2 regions of the Bacillus sp. SRL337 genome follow, and region 1 is predicted to be linked to the other one. Evidence: riboswitches for the same ligand, from Rfam matches in the RefSeq annotation. Region 1 holds a riboswitch; the other holds the start of a gene.
What was found. A riboswitch is a leader RNA that binds a small molecule or an ion and turns the genes downstream of it on or off. The one in region 1 is predicted to bind FMN.

Region 1 (7,725 bases):
TAGAAGTGAAGTGCAGTTCCCCACTTTCCGCAATGGAAGGGAAGCCTTTTCCCCCAAAACTGGAGAAGGCTTCCGATCCCCCGACCAATTTAGGAGCAATATACGTAATTACTTTCTGATAGGCCTTTGCTTCTAAAAAAGAGAAATGTACAGCCGAACCTCCTTCGACAAATAGCGAAGTAACATCCAACTCGCCAAGACGTTTTAGAACCGGTTGAATCTGCAGCTTAGCAGTAGCCAGCTGTTCAACTTTCACCCCTTTATCCAGAAGAAGGCGTTTTTTCTTATCAGACGCTTCACTTCCGCAGAAAACCAATGTTTCAGCATCATCTTTCAGTAAAATATTACTTTCAAAGGGGATTCGTAAATCTGAATCCAACACAACTCGAATGGGATTTTTTCCACCGCGGGGCAATCGGGTGGTGAGAAGAGGGTTATCTTTTATAACAGTATTGACTCCAACTAAAATGGCATCGTGCATATGGCGGTATTTATGTACATCCAGTCTTGATTCTTCAGAAGTTATCCACTTGCTGTCTCCAGTAAATGCTGCTGTTTTCCCATCGAGAGTCACAGCTGACTTAAGGGTGACATAAGGGGTCCTCGTCCGGATATAGTGAAAAAAGTGTTCATTTAATTCCAGCGCCTCTTCTTCACAAATACCTGTCCTTACTTCTATTCCGGCCTTTTGGAGGATTGAGATTCCTTTACCGGCCACTAATGGATTGGGGTCCACGCTTGCTATAAAAACGCGCTTCAGTTTTTTTTCGACGATAAGATTGGCACATGGCGGTGTCTTGCCAGTATGAGCGCACGGCTCCAACGTGACATAAATGTCGGCTCCTTTTGCTTTTGAACCAGCCTGGCGGATGGCATGGACTTCTGCATGCGGTTCCCCTGCCTTCAAATGTGCACCCATCCCAATGATTTCTCCATCTTTTACGACCACAGCGCCTACTGCCGGATTAGGTGAGGTCTGTCCTCTGGCCGCAGCTGCGAGAGATAAAGCTAATTTCATGTATTCTTTTTCCTGCAATTACAGTATCCTCCTTTCAAATACCAACATATCCCCAAACATATTGAAAAATATAAAAACCCTGAGTCGTTGGAGCACTCAGGGAGAAAAGCCATAATTAAATAAGCGTATAAAACATATGTTTTTTACGCACCTCTTCCTTCTCCCATCCAGACTTTCACTGTCGGCTTTGGAGTTTCACCAAATCCACCGCCATTTCTGAAAAATGACGGGTCACGGACTAAGAACTGTATAGTTCATCACCGCCGGTAGGGAATTTCACCCTGCCCCGAAGGAATAAATATTCGATTGTGTTTACTATACCATAATAATAAAGGAGGTGCATAATCGAATGCCTGAAAAACTACAGGACTAATTTATATTTTAAATCATATAAAAATCTTCCATGATCACCACGATGAATAACAACGCCAAATGTCTTGAGAGGGACTCAACATCCTCGAAGTGAATAACTGTACTTGAAGGATCAAATAATTCCTGTTTTTGGAGCGGCATCTTCCCCTTTGTCAAAGAACACACTTTTGCCTTATTAATGGAAAGGTCCCACCCTTCACCTGTTTTCGAAAAAATGATATGGTTTCCTCGAGTATCTTTCCAAGCGGACCTTCCTCCAGTAAAAGTATGTTGATGTTTACCTTTTAGCGACAACGTGATTGAATGATTTTTTATTTTCATACTTGCAATTTCATTCTCTTTTTCTAGTTTCCACATTCCTTTTTTATGAAATGCACGAGCTTTCATTCTTCCGTCGAACCCGAAGAAGCAATAGGAGTTTTCTATTCTATTGATAACAAGATGACGATTCCCATTATTTGAAAGAAGTGTCAATCCTTTACTTGAACGGGTTACTTCCTTCGAATAGATAAAATACATACACATAGATGACATTCCCAAAAGAATCAGCACCAAATAAAAAAGAATGTGCAGTCCTGGAATAAACAGGCTCAATAACACACCCAGAAGCAGTAATGCCAATGCTCTTTTAAAATATCTCATGCTTATTCTATGATAAAATAGGGTTACATTCATTAGAAGTTGTCACTCCTTACTAGAGGTATTTTAATAGTATGACAATAGTAGAGATTATAGAACTCTAGTAAGATTGGTGTGTAATGCAATTAATCTGGCAGAAGGAACTTACATAAGTGGACCTTATATCAATCGTGCCTCTTTTCTTTCGCTATTTAATTCCTGAAGGGAAAATATTTGATGGCGCTCCAGGTCTGAAAGGATTTCGTCTGGGAGGAATTCCCTCAGTCGTTCAGCCTTTACCCAGTGAAAAGCACTATGTTCCCCCGATAAAGCAACCTTCTTTGAATCAGTCCTGCAAAGATAAGTCAGCAGCACTACCTGCCGGCTAGTTTGTGTATTAAAACTTATTGCATATAAAATCCTTCCAACTGCTGCGTCAATATTCGTTTCTTCTTTGATTTCCCTCATCAATGCACCTTCCAAATCTTCACCAAAATCAATCTTACCTCCGGGAAACTCCCAGGTACCTGCCCCCACTTCATCATCCGGGGCACGCTGGACAATCAGGATTTCCCCCTCACCGTTTAGCACCAACCCCTTCACTGCTACAACGGTTTTATTTGATTCATCCATTTTCAACACCACTTTCTTATGTATTGTTTACTATTTTGCTATATATGCTTAACATTCGCAAATCCCAAATATATCTGTGTTTTCACTTGCTTTCGGACGGCGATGAGCGGCGAATTTCTTCGTCCGAGCTGTGCTCTTGATTAAAGGCCGGAACTACACAAACTGTTCGTTCTTCTGATTTTTTTCGCACAAAAAAAGAGCACCCCTTTGGGTACTCTTTTGGTCGCCTGGCGACGTTCTACTCTCACAGGGGGAGCCCCCAACTACCATCGCCACTGCAGGCTCGGACGGCGATGAGCGGCGAATCTCTTCGTCCGCTTCGCTCGTTCACATCCTCATGGGCAGAGCCCACTCCGGTGTTCTCTCCCTCGCGTCCTTGACCTTCTTGCTCCTCCCCGTCCGAGCTGTGCTCTTGAATCAAAAGTCAGAACTAAACACTCTGGGTTTATTCTCCTTTTTCTCCATAAAAAAGAGCACCCCTTTGGGTACTCTTTTGGTCGCCTGGCGACGTCCTACTCTCACAGGGGGAGCCTCCAACTACCATCGCCACTGCAGGCTCGGACGGCGATGAGCGGCGAATCTCTTCGTCCGCTTCGCTCGTTCACATCCTCATGGGCAGAGCCCACTCCGGTGCTCACTCCCTCTCGTCCTCGACCTTCTTGCTCCTCCCCGTCCGAGCTGTGCTCTTGAATCAAAAATCAGAACTAAACACTCTGGGTTTATTCTCCTTTTTCTCCATAAAAAAGAGCACCCCTTTGGGTACTCTTTTGGTCGCCTGGCGACGTCCTACTCTCACAGGGGAAGCCCCCAAACTACCATCGCCACTGAAGGCTCGGACGGCGATGAGCGGCGAATCTCTTCGTCCGCTTCGCTCGTTCACATCCTCATGGGCAGAGCCCACTCCGGTGCTCACTCCCTCTCGTCCTCGACCTTCTTGCTCCTCCCCGTCCGAGCTGTGCTCTTGATTAAAGGCCGGAACTACACAACCTGTTCGTTCTTCTGATTCTTTTTTACACAAAAAAAGAGCACCCCTTTGGGTACTCTTTTGGTCGCCTGGCGACGTCCTACTCTCACAGGGGGAGATCCCCCAACTACCATTGGCGCTGAAGAGCTTAACTTCCGTGTTCGGTATGGGAACGGGTGTGACCTCTTCGCCTTAGTCACCAGACTGTATGAAGTTGACAGAACATCGTTCTCTCAAAACTAGATAAAGGTCATGAAGAATCTGAAAGGGTTCCGAGTTTCGCTATTTTGCAATCCAGCGCAGGCGGCTATTAAAAGCCGCCTGCGCTTTTTAACGTGGTTAAGTCCTCGATCGATTAGTATCTGTCAGCTGCACGTGTCGCCACGCTTCCACCTCAGACCTATCTACCTGATCATCTTTCAGGGATCTTACTCACATAAAGTGATGGGAAATCTCATCTCGAGGGGGGCTTCATGCTTAGATGCTTTCAGCACTTATCCCTTCCGCACATAGCTACCCAGCGATGCCTTTGGCAAGACAACTGGTACACCAGCGGTGCGTCCATCCCGGTCCTCTCGTACTAAGGACAGCTCCTCTCAAATTTCCTGCGCCCACGACGGATAGGGACCGAACTGTCTCACGACGTTCTGAACCCAGCTCGCGTACCGCTTTAATGGGCGAACAGCCCAACCCTTGGGACCGACTACAGCCCCAGGATGCGATGAGCCGACATCGAGGTGCCAAACCTCCCCGTCGATGTGGACTCTTGGGGGAGATAAGCCTGTTATCCCCGGGGTAGCTTTTATCCGTTGAGCGATGGCCCTTCCATGCGGAACCACCGGATCACTAAGCCCGACTTTCGTCCCTGCTCGACTTGTAGGTCTCGCAGTCAAGCTCCCTTGTGCCTTTACACTCTGCGAATGATTTCCAACCATTCTGAGGGAACCTTTGGGCGCCTCCGTTACTCTTTAGGAGGCGACCGCCCCAGTCAAACTGCCCACCTGACACTGTCTCCCACCCCGATCAGGGGCGCGGGTTAGAAGTTCAACACAGCCAGGGTAGTATCCCACCAGCGCCTCCACCGAAGCTGGCGCTCCGGTTTCCAAGGCTCCTACCTATCCTGTACAAGCTGTGCCAAAATTCAATATCAGGCTACAGTAAAGCTCCACGGGGTCTTTCCGTCCTGTCGCGGGTAACCTGCATCTTCACAGGTACTATAATTTCACCGAGTCTCTCGTTGAGACAGTGCCCAGATCGTTGCGCCTTTCGTGCGGGTCGGAACTTACCCGACAAGGAATTTCGCTACCTTAGGACCGTTATAGTTACGGCCGCCGTTTACTGGGGCTTCGGTTCGCACCTTCGCTTGCGCTAAGCACTCCCCTTAACCTTCCAGCACCGGGCAGGCGTCAGCCCCTATACTTCGCCTTACGGCTTCGCAGAGACCTGTGTTTTTGCTAAACAGTCGCCTGGGCCTATTCACTGCGGCTCTCTCGGGCTTGCACCCTACCAGAGCACCCCTTCTCCCGAAGTTACGGGGTCATTTTGCCGAGTTCCTTAACGAGAGTTCTCTCGCTCACCTTAGGATTCTCTCCTCGCCTACCTGTGTCGGTTTGCGGTACGGGCACCTTTTTCCTCGCTAGAGGCTTTTCTTGGCAGTGTGGAATCAGGAACTTCGGTACTATATTTCCCTCGCTGTCACAGCTCAGCCTTTATGGTGACGGGATTTGCCTCATCACCAGCCTAACTGCTTAGACGCGCATATCCAACAGCGCGCTTACCCTATCCTCCTGCGTCCCCCCATCACTCAAACGGAAAAGAGGTGGTACAGGAATATCAACCTGTTATCCATCGCCTACGCCTTTCGGCCTCGGCTTAGGTCCCGACTAACCCTGAGCGGACGAGCCTTCCTCAGGAAACCTTAGGCATTCGGTGGACAGGATTCTCACCTGTCTTTCGCTACTCATACCGGCATTCTCACTTCTAAGCGCTCCACCAGTCCTTACGGTCCAGCTTCTCAGCCCTTAGAACGCTCTCCTACCACTGACACCAAATGGTGTCAATCCACAGCTTCGGTGATACGTTTAGCCCCGGTACATTTTCGGCGCAGAGTCACTCGACCAGTGAGCTATTACGCACTCTTTAAATGGTGGCTGCTTCTAAGCCAACATCCTGGTTGTCTAAGCAACTCCACATCCTTTTCCACTTAACGTATACTTTGGGACCTTAGCTGGTGGTCTGGGCTGTTTCCCTTTCGACTACGGATCTTATCACTCGCAGTCTGACTCCCATGGATAAGTCTTTGGCATTCGGAGTTTGTCTGAATTCGGTAACCCGATGAGGGCCCCTAGTCCAAACAGTGCTCTACCTCCAAGACTCTTACTACATGAGGCTAGCCCTAAAGCTATTTCGGAGAGAACCAGCTATCTCCAAGTTCGATTGGAATTTCTCCGCTACCCACACCTCATCCCCGCACTTTTCAACGTGCGTGGGTTCGGGCCTCCATTCAGTGTTACCTGAACTTCACCCTGGACATGGGTAGATCACCTGGTTTCGGGTCTACGACCACATACTCATTCGCCCTATTCAGACTCGCTTTCGCTGCGGCTCCGTCTTTCCGACTTAACCTTGCATGGGATCGTAACTCGCCGGTTCATTCTACAAAAGGCACGCCATCACCCGTTAACGGGCTCTGACTACTTGTAGGCACACGGTTTCAGGTTCTATTTCACTCCCCTTCCGGGGTGCTTTTCACCTTTCCCTCACGGTACTGGTTCACTATCGGTCACTAGGGAGTATTTAGCCTTGGGAGATGGTCCTCCCAGCTTCCGACGGGATTTCTCGTGTCCCGCCGTACTCAGGATCCACTCAAGAGGGAACGAAGTTTCGACTACAGGGTTGTTACCTTCTGTGACGAGCCTTTCCAGACTTCTTCGTCTACTTCATTCCTTTGTAACTCCGTATAGAGTGTCCTACAACCCCAAGAGGCAAGCCTCTTGGTTTGGGCTAATCCCGTTTCGCTCGCCGCTACTCAGGGAATCGCGTTTGCTTTCTCTTCCTCCGGGTACTTAGATGTTTCAGTTCCCCGGGTCTGCCTTCCATACTCTATGTATTCAAGTATGGATACTGCACCATTACGTGCAGCGGGTTCCCCCATTCGGAAATCTCCGGATCAAAGCTTACTTACAGCTCCCCGAAGCATATCGGTGTTAGTCCCGTCCTTCATCGGCTCCTAGTGCCAAGGCATCCACCGTGCGCCCTTTCTAACTTAACCATCGGCGAACGATAAGCTTCGGATTGCGGCGTTGCCTTCGTTTCTTCCGCTGCTCATGTACGGTAAGGTACACTCCGCTGCTCAGAAACACGGGCGCCTTGCACTCCTCGCTTCTCCTTCACCTTAGTTTAAAACAATATCTCATAAGAGATATCCTAAAATGGCGAATTCTCGGTTCTTTCTTGACTTTCTTCATGACTATCTTTATCTAGTTTTCAAAGAACAATGTTTGATGGTGGATTTGTTTGCTTTCGCAAAAAATCTTATTGAACCATCAAAACTGAACAAAACAAAATCAACGCGTCACGTCTCATATATCCTTAGAAAGGAGGTGATCCAGCCGCACCTTCCGATACGGCTACCTTGTTACGACTTCACCCCAATCATCTGTCCCACCTTAGGCGGCTGGCTCCAAAAGGTTACCTCACCGACTTCGGGTGTTACAAACTCTCGTGGTGTGACGGGCGGTGTGTACAAGGCCCGGGAACGTATTCACCGCGGCATGCTGATCCGCGATTACTAGCGATTCCAGCTTCATGCAGGCGAGTTGCAGCCTGCAATCCGAACTGAGAACGGTTTTATGGGATTTGCTAAACCTCGCGGTCTTGCTGCCCTTTGTACCGTCCATTGTAGCACGTGTGTAGCCCAGGTCATAAGGGGCATGATGATTTGACGTCATCCCCACCTTCCTCCGGTTTGTCACCGGCAGTCATCTTAGAGTGCCCAACTGAATGCTGGCAACTAAGATCAAGGGTTGCGCTCGTTGCGGGACTTAACCCAACATCTCACGACACGAGCTGACGACAACCATGCACCACCTGTCACTCTGTCCCCCGAAGGGGAACGCCC
Region 2 (7,725 bases), 190 kb from region 1:
ATGTGCTCTACCTGGTCCTGCATCAATGAAAGCAGAGGGGATACCACCACGACAGTACCACCAGTAATATATGCCGGAAGCTGGTAACACAGTGATTTGCCCGTCCCTGTAGGAAGCATGGCAATGGTATCTTGTCCTTCAAGGATGGATTGAATCACTTCCTCCTGTCCTTGCCTGAAATCATTATACCCAAACCACTTATGCAGTTCTTTAAGCAAATTCATAATCGATCACCATATCTGGCTAATGTAAGCCTGATTTGAAAATAAGAAAGCTGGGGAAGAGCATCCTTTATGGGTTTCAGCTTTCGCTTGTTCACTTCTTTTGCTTTTAGGATAACATTCTTGATTTCTGCTGCTGGTATAAACTCATCGATAGAAAACGCATTGTCATTCAGGGCGATTTCGACGACATGATCTTCAATCGTACTTTCCTTCAGCCTCCTGATGCGGGCAATTCGTTCGATGCCAAGCCCCTGCTTTAACAGCTTATAGGTTTCTTCACTTGACTGGGTCAGGGAAATCTCAGGAACCAGATCAGACATCAGTGAATACATTACAGGATAGCCAGATTTATTTTCAATTATTTCATTCATGGAATAATGCAGTACATTCAAAAACCTGAACCAATATTCATCCTCACTGAATTTAAACCTTTCTGCGGCCTGACCTCTGGTAAGGCCTATATATTCTCCCCCCGTCAGACGGCAGATCAGCAATTCAGGATTATCCGGGAAGCGGTCATGTTTCGCAAGGGAACTCATTTCTTTAAACAAGAGCAAATTGAGATTCGTTAAAGGAACAGGCGGTGCAGACAAAAACCTTTTGATCCACTTTTGGATTTCCCGTTCCCGCTGAACTGGATAGTATCTTTGCTCCGCCCTTATGTAGTGGGATAAGACTTGAACTAAAAGAGAGATCCTTTTCCATAGGATTTCGACAGAATTCCCATAAAGCCAGCCGCTTAATGAAGAAGGAAATGGGTGCAATTCAAAGAATTCATCCAACTGGCGTATCCCCTCCTCAGTAAGGATATATCGTTCAGTTTCTGACTCGGTAATCCATTTCTTTTCATATAGTCCATAAGCCAGGTTTTCAAACTGATTTCGTTCTATGATTGGATAGGAATAGAATAAGGATGTCAGCGAATATAGATGGGCATCCTGTATAGTTTGTGAAGACTTCTTTCCTTTAAGCAAATGGTAAATTGAAAATACAGTTCTTTCACCATTGATTTTTTTAAGGCAATAAAGAACGACGGCTTCAAGATAAGTCATAAATTTACTCCTTTTTGGCATCTGTTCTTATTTAAATTATTGTATCACGAAACCGACACTTTGCGACTTATTCCTGCTTAACTTTACAGGATATTAGATATAAATTATCGTCAATGGGAACCTTAACTATTGAAAGTTTTATGAATCACCATTAGAATAATAATATGAATATTAGTACACTTACCGGAGCAAGTGTATGATACTTAACAATATCGACCATTTTCAGGAGGTTTTTTCATTGCCAAAGTATACGATTGTTGATAAAGATACATGCATTGCATGTGGAGCTTGCGGTGCAGCCGCTCCAGACATTTATGATTACGATGATGAAGGTATTGCTTTTGTGGTTCTTGACGATAACGCAGGTACTGTTGAAGTACCTGATGTTCTCGAAGATGATATGATAGATGCTTTCGAAGGCTGTCCAACAGACTCCATCAAGGTTGCTGATGAGCCATTTGACGGAGATGCCTTGAAATTCGAATAGATCTCTTTAAAAAAACGGCTGGAATTAGACATTCCAGCCGTTTTTCATATTCCTTCCTGCCATATAATAAAAGCGGCTGATGACTTCATCAGCCGCTTCTTATGCTAAGCACGCTTAAATGCGAATTGTTTATTAAGCCATACATGCATCCTTGTGAACAATAATGCAAACACTGCTGCAATCAGGATGCCTTTCAAGATATTGAATGGAAGAATTCCGGTAACGATAATGGTTGTCGGCAGTTCTAAATTCAAGAAATATTTATAAGCGGGCAAAATGATAAAGTAATTTAACACACTCATTAACACTGCCATGGCAACTGTTCCTGTAACCAGTCCGGTCAACATTCCTTTCTTTGATTGGATGCGGTTATAAATATAATAAACCGGTAAGATGAAGGAAATTCCCGCCATGAAATTCGCAAAGTGTCCGATCGGCACCCCGGTATCACTTCCAGTCATTACATAGTCCAGGACATTTTTCAATAATTCCACCAAAATCCCTGCTACCGGCCCTAAAATGATGGCTGCTATCAATGCAGGTACATCACTAAAGTCAACCATTAAAAAGCTTGGAAACGGCGGTATCGGAAAGTTCAGCAGCATTAGGACATAAGATACTGCGCTCAACATCCCAATCAAGATAAACCCTCTGGTATTCAACTTCTTCATGCTTCCTCTCTCCTTCTAGTGACTCATCTCACGTTAGAAGAAAGGTTTTGCCTGAGCAACCTAAAAAAACTCAAGAGAATCTCTTGAGAAGTCCAAAGGCATGCCCAAATAAACGTCCAAAGCTGTTCCTTTTGAACGCGGCTCAACCTTCATCTCCTCCCATCCAGACTGTACTGTCGGCTTTGGAATCACACCAAATCCTGCCCATAAAACAGGCTCGCGGGCTTAGAATGAATACTCTCACTCATCACCGCCGGTCGGGAATTTCACCCTGCCCCGAAGACGAATCTTAAATTTTTGATACATCATCATTATACAGAATAACTTAGGATGTGTGAAGGGTTTAGCTCGAATTCGAGATAAATTAATACATACCTACTCCCGCTGAACTACTAATTCCTGGAATGGAATGATCGGTTCACTCTTCTTCATATCATTCCAGCCAATCAACTCCTCAACAGAAACATCGTATTGCTTCGCTATCCCAAATAGCGTTTCCCCCTGTTGGACCCTGTGGACCTTTCCAGAGGTGTCTGGTATAACCAATTCCTGGCCAGAGATGATCGTAGAATCAGGGAGGCTGTTCTCAACGAGTACACCCTCTACGCTGACTCCATAGGTTTTGGCTATTCGCCAAAGGGTTTCCCCAGGTTTCACGGTATGTACTTTACTTATAGATCCCATCTGATCTGCGGAAGACGCAGCTGGGTTTTCTTTTTCTAAATGGTTTATCTTAAGTGCAACTTCACGAACCTGGTAAGGATCATGTTCATTTGCAAAAACCGTTTGTCCTGTTTCCCCTTCCCCATAGACAACGTACGGGTCTATCGCATTGTCTTTTGTGATCGTCCATTCTCCCTTATGGATCTCAAAATGCAGATGAGTCCCTGTCGACCTACCCGTGCTGCCCATGCTCCCGATTCTTTCCCCTTTTATAACAGCTTCTCCCTCGGCAGCTTCCCTTTCTTGTAAATGTGCATATACCGTTTCAAATCCATTTGGATGCTTTACAAATATCACATGGCCATAACTGGAGGAGTAATAAGATTTCGACACCACTCCATCCTCTGCTGAATACACCGGCGTGCCGTCTCCGCCGCCAATATCCATTCCTTTATGATTCCCCCCCCTTGTCCCAAAATGGTCGGTAATGTATCCATCAACAGGGAAAACCCAAGAAGAAGTATCATTTCCTTCCGCTTGAGCGATAGTCCCGCTTATAAACAGCAAACTTACACATAGAGCAAGTAAACAAACGATCAAAATTCTTCTTATATAATCAACCATCCATATCCTCCTTCATTTTCGGGTACGCTTTAAAACTATGAAAACGTGTACCATGATAGAACAAAAGCTTGTTTTTCCTTCCAAAAAATACTCTGATTCAATAGATAAATTAGCATTTTTTGTCTTGCAAATTCCCCTAGATAGCATTTACATATTCTCTTAATTTATGTACAAACACAAAAAAACCAGGGCAAATGGCCCTGGTTACAGACCGTAGACAAACCCTACTTCAACCTTTTGGTCAACCCGTTCGGATGAGAGAGAGAAAATACCTATTTGCTGGTGGTTTTGCAGGTTAAAATACAAAGACTTTTGCAGGCTGTTTTGAAGTGTATTATGAATGAAAATTGCACAAAAAGAGGAGCTGCCAACGACCTTGCAGCTCCTCACTTTTATTATGCGTTATTCAATTAAGCCCCAGATCGGTTGAACAGCGGGTTTCCCGTTAAACTTTGCATTCTTCAGCAATAAAACCAGGTTCTTTGCTAATTGAGGTTTATAGAGGGAAAAATTCCCCTTAATTAGCAAATAGTACTGAAAACAGCTTAAATAGAGGGAGAAATTCCTCTTATTTGACTCAAAAAACGTGAAGATAGGCAGATTTGCTTTGAATAAAGGGAAAAACTCCCCTTATTTTCCGCAAAAACCACGGCTACTCTACATCTAACGGGAAAAACTCCCCTTATTTTTCTCCCACTGGTTATTCCCCTTCATCTTCCCATCTATTGTATCTGGCAATAACGAATCCGCGGACTAATTTGCACCATAAAATGTAGACCAATTTGTACTACCACATAGATTTATGCGATAGTGCAAATTGGCCTGCAAATCAGCATGTAAAATCAAGCGAAAAAACACCAAACCATTGGTATGTCAATAAAAAAGGCGATACAAAATGCTATGCAAATTGTGCCGCAATTCACCTTGCAATTTATTGGTTTCTCCCTCTCAACTGAACGGTTTGACCTTTTGGTTGAAGTAGGGTTTGTTAATTTTTGAGGAAAAAGCCCATAAACATTACACTGGACATGGCCCTCGCCATGTCCAGTTTGCTAACTTCTTAAGATTCATGGCAGCAAACGTAAGCATCGCCTGCATTGAAACTTTTTTCAGACCTCTCAAGGTCGTCCAACGCATGCCATGCTTCTCTTTCGCATCAGCAAAAACTCTTTCGATTGTTTCTTTGTGCTGCGCATAAAGTGTTTTATTAAAATCAGTGTGCCTCAGATGTTCAACCTCGTCTATGTAATCCTGCCAAATGTGTCTATGGATCATCTTTGTATGATTATGGCTCTGAGTACATTTTTGTAATAATGGGCAGTCCTTACATTTTAAAGGATTAGAAGCATACTTTTTGTATCCATCTCTTGTGGTGGTGCGGTAAGGAAGTATTTGTCCTTCCAGACAGATATAGCAGTCGAAATGTTCATCATAAACGTAATCGTATTTCTTTAGGTAACCCTCTTTCGTTCGGGGACGAGTATAGGGCATGACCGGTCTGATTTCTTGGTCTATTAAGAACTTAGCAATATGGGGCGTCTTATATCCAGCGTCAACAGCTACAGAAGAAGGTTTTCCAACTTTATTACTGACTAGGTCCACAAGTTGATCCAGCATCCGACTATCATGGACATTTCCACCCGTGACAAGGGAGCCTAGAATAAACCCACGCGAATCACTCGCTGTATGGAATGAATAAGCAAATAGTTTCTCACGTTCATCTTTGACATAGTATCCACTTTCAGGGTCTGTGGTACTTACCTTTCGTCTCTTCTTTATTCTGTGGGGGGAAGGGCTTTTTTCCGTGGTCCTCACGATCGATATTAATCTCTTCATCCAATTAAGCCTGGTAACTCCTCGTTTCAACTCGAACCATTTTTTTCTCGAATTTTTTCTTATTGGCATTCGCTTTTACATGCGTTGAATCAATGAAAGCAACGGATGGATCTACCAACCCTTTTGCCATAGCCTCTTTCAAGATACGGTAGAAAATCTGTTCAAACAAGTCAGTATCGTGGAAACGACGAACGTAGTTTTTGCCGAAGGTGGAAAAGTGGGGTATCTTTTCCGTAAAGGCATACCCAATAAACCAGCGATAAGCAACGTTGGTCTCAATTTCTTTAATGGTTTGACGCATGGAGCGAATGCCGAACAGGTATTGAATGAATACCATTTTAATGAGAACAACAGGGTCGATACTCGGTCTTCCGTTGTCGAGACAGTATTTATCTTTGACCAAGTCATAGATGAAATCAAAATCAATGGCTTGTTCAACCTTCCTAACTAAGTGGTTTTGCGGGACCAACTGGTCCAGGGCAACCATCTCAATTTGATTTCTTCCATCTTCTACATGTCTTGATAACATAGTGCATCCCCCACAGTTTTTTTATGTTTGGTGTCAAAACCAGATTTAATTCACAAAAGGTTGATTGGAGCGGAAGGCGTACGATCTCCTGCGGGACTAGCGGGACAGGTGAGACCCCGCAGGCGAAGCTGAGGAGGCTCACCGCACGCCCCGCGGAGTCGTGCGCCTGTAGCGGAAATCAACTATTCATTCCAACCACCCAAGTTTTAGTTAAGAAGTAGTTAACTTAATTATACAAAAAAAGCTTGTAGACATGGTCCAAATCTTGGACTTTGTCTACAAGCTGAAACCAGGGCAAATGGCCCTGGTTACCAGTTCAATATTTTCTTATTCGGACCTATTGGCACCTTTACCGGCTGGGAAAAATCGAAGCCTTTCCAAGATGTGTTTTCAATATTGTTAAACAAAACCTCTTCAAATTTAAAATCCTTTGCCGTCATTAAGATTCCTTCAATCAACAGCATACCTTCAGGTGTGTCGTCCAAGGTGAGTTCTTCATCAAAAGATATGGTTATGAGGTTGTTCTCTGTTTTTATCTCAAATTGTATATCATTTGAAATTACCGGTTCATAAAAACTGCCGGGAGGAGACTTCATGGCTGTCAGGGCATCTTTTATTGATGAATAGCTTTCTTCACCGGGCATAAGATAAGCATCGCCGCTCTCTAGGGTATATTTATAATATCCCTTATTCCCAGGGCCGCTTTTATTGATTTCCGATACCTCACCAAGATGGGAAAAGGATGGAGCAGAACCATCCGGTTTCTTTAACCTTATCTTCTCAAAAGTTGACGTTTGCAGGGTCATGATGAGGGAGTCATAAAAAAGGTCCTCACTTCCGCCGCTGAGTCTCTCCAGCTCTTCATCTGTTAAAGTATAAACCAATTCATTTAATTCATTATCCACACTAAGTGAACCAGAGAGTGGATGATATTCATTAAACCCCCATTCTTCCTCCGGGATATCTTCGGCTGCCTCTTCAAATTTCTCCGGCCACTTACCCTCAGCCGATTTGTCCACCAGCACACTCACAGGTACTGCGAAGGCATCAGGTGCTGCCAGTCCAAAGGTAAATACATCGTATTGAAGCAAATCTTCTTCATACACGTTTGTCTTTTCAGAAGCTGTCCTATTCATCATTATTGTATCACCTTTATTTTCCGGTTCCTTCAGGCTGCTGCTCCCTGCATCCAAATTTTCCTCCCTCTCCGGTAACGCCTCGATTTCCTGTCGAACAGAGCCTGTATCAGCAGATTCCTCTACTGCCATATCAGAAGCAGAATTTTCATATTCAGGATGATTGAGCGAGTTAAATAAAGAAGGAGCAATCAGGGCAAGGATCAACACCGCAGCTGTTCCGGCAAGAGCAGGGTAGCCCCAGGATTTTGGTTTCCTGACTGCCTTGGACCTGGTGACAGCTTGATAGATTTCATCCCGGCTTCTGTTGTCTTTCAACGAGGGCATGTCTCTCAATAAATGTTCAATTTCTGTTTCGTCCCATTCGTTTTTCTTCATCGAAGGTACCCTCCTCTCGTCCTTGCTCCCCCATCATTCTTTTCAATGATTTGATGGCCCGGTGCTGAGTTGTTTTCACTTTGCTTTCTGTCCAGTCCAGTACTTCTGCTGTTTCGGAAATTGAT

Region 2: another riboswitch for FMN. It lies ahead of AC4E8A_RS15615 (ECF transporter S component); the one in region 1 lies ahead of ribD (bifunctional diaminohydroxyphosphoribosylaminopyrimidine deaminase/5-amino-6-(5-phosphoribosylamino)uracil reductase RibD).

The regions. Positions count from the first base shown of each region.
Region 1 is NZ_OZ481793.1:2,859,796-2,867,520, forward strand. It holds gene ribD (bifunctional diaminohydroxyphosphoribosylaminopyrimidine deaminase/5-amino-6-(5-phosphoribosylamino)uracil reductase RibD) at 1-1,036, opposite strand, end outside; FMN riboswitch at 1,170-1,316, opposite strand; gene AC4E8A_RS14575 (hypothetical protein) at 1,400-2,065, opposite strand; gene AC4E8A_RS14580 (NUDIX hydrolase) at 2,189-2,641, opposite strand; rRNA gene rrf (5S ribosomal RNA) at 3,693-3,809, opposite strand; rRNA gene AC4E8A_RS14590 (23S ribosomal RNA) at 3,941-6,876, opposite strand; rRNA gene AC4E8A_RS14595 (16S ribosomal RNA) at 7,201-7,725, opposite strand, start outside.
Region 2 is NZ_OZ481793.1:3,049,948-3,057,672, forward strand. It holds gene AC4E8A_RS15600 (RecQ family ATP-dependent DNA helicase) at 1-224, opposite strand, end outside; gene AC4E8A_RS15605 (YpbB family protein) at 221-1,276, opposite strand; gene AC4E8A_RS15610 (ferredoxin) at 1,515-1,763, shown strand; gene AC4E8A_RS15615 (ECF transporter S component) at 1,868-2,434, opposite strand; FMN riboswitch at 2,582-2,722, opposite strand; gene AC4E8A_RS15620 (peptidoglycan DD-metalloendopeptidase family protein) at 2,810-3,721, opposite strand; partial or broken gene AC4E8A_RS15625 (IS1182 family transposase) at 4,739-6,086, opposite strand; gene AC4E8A_RS15630 (hypothetical protein) at 6,395-7,600, opposite strand; gene sigX (RNA polymerase sigma factor SigX) at 7,566-7,725, opposite strand, start outside.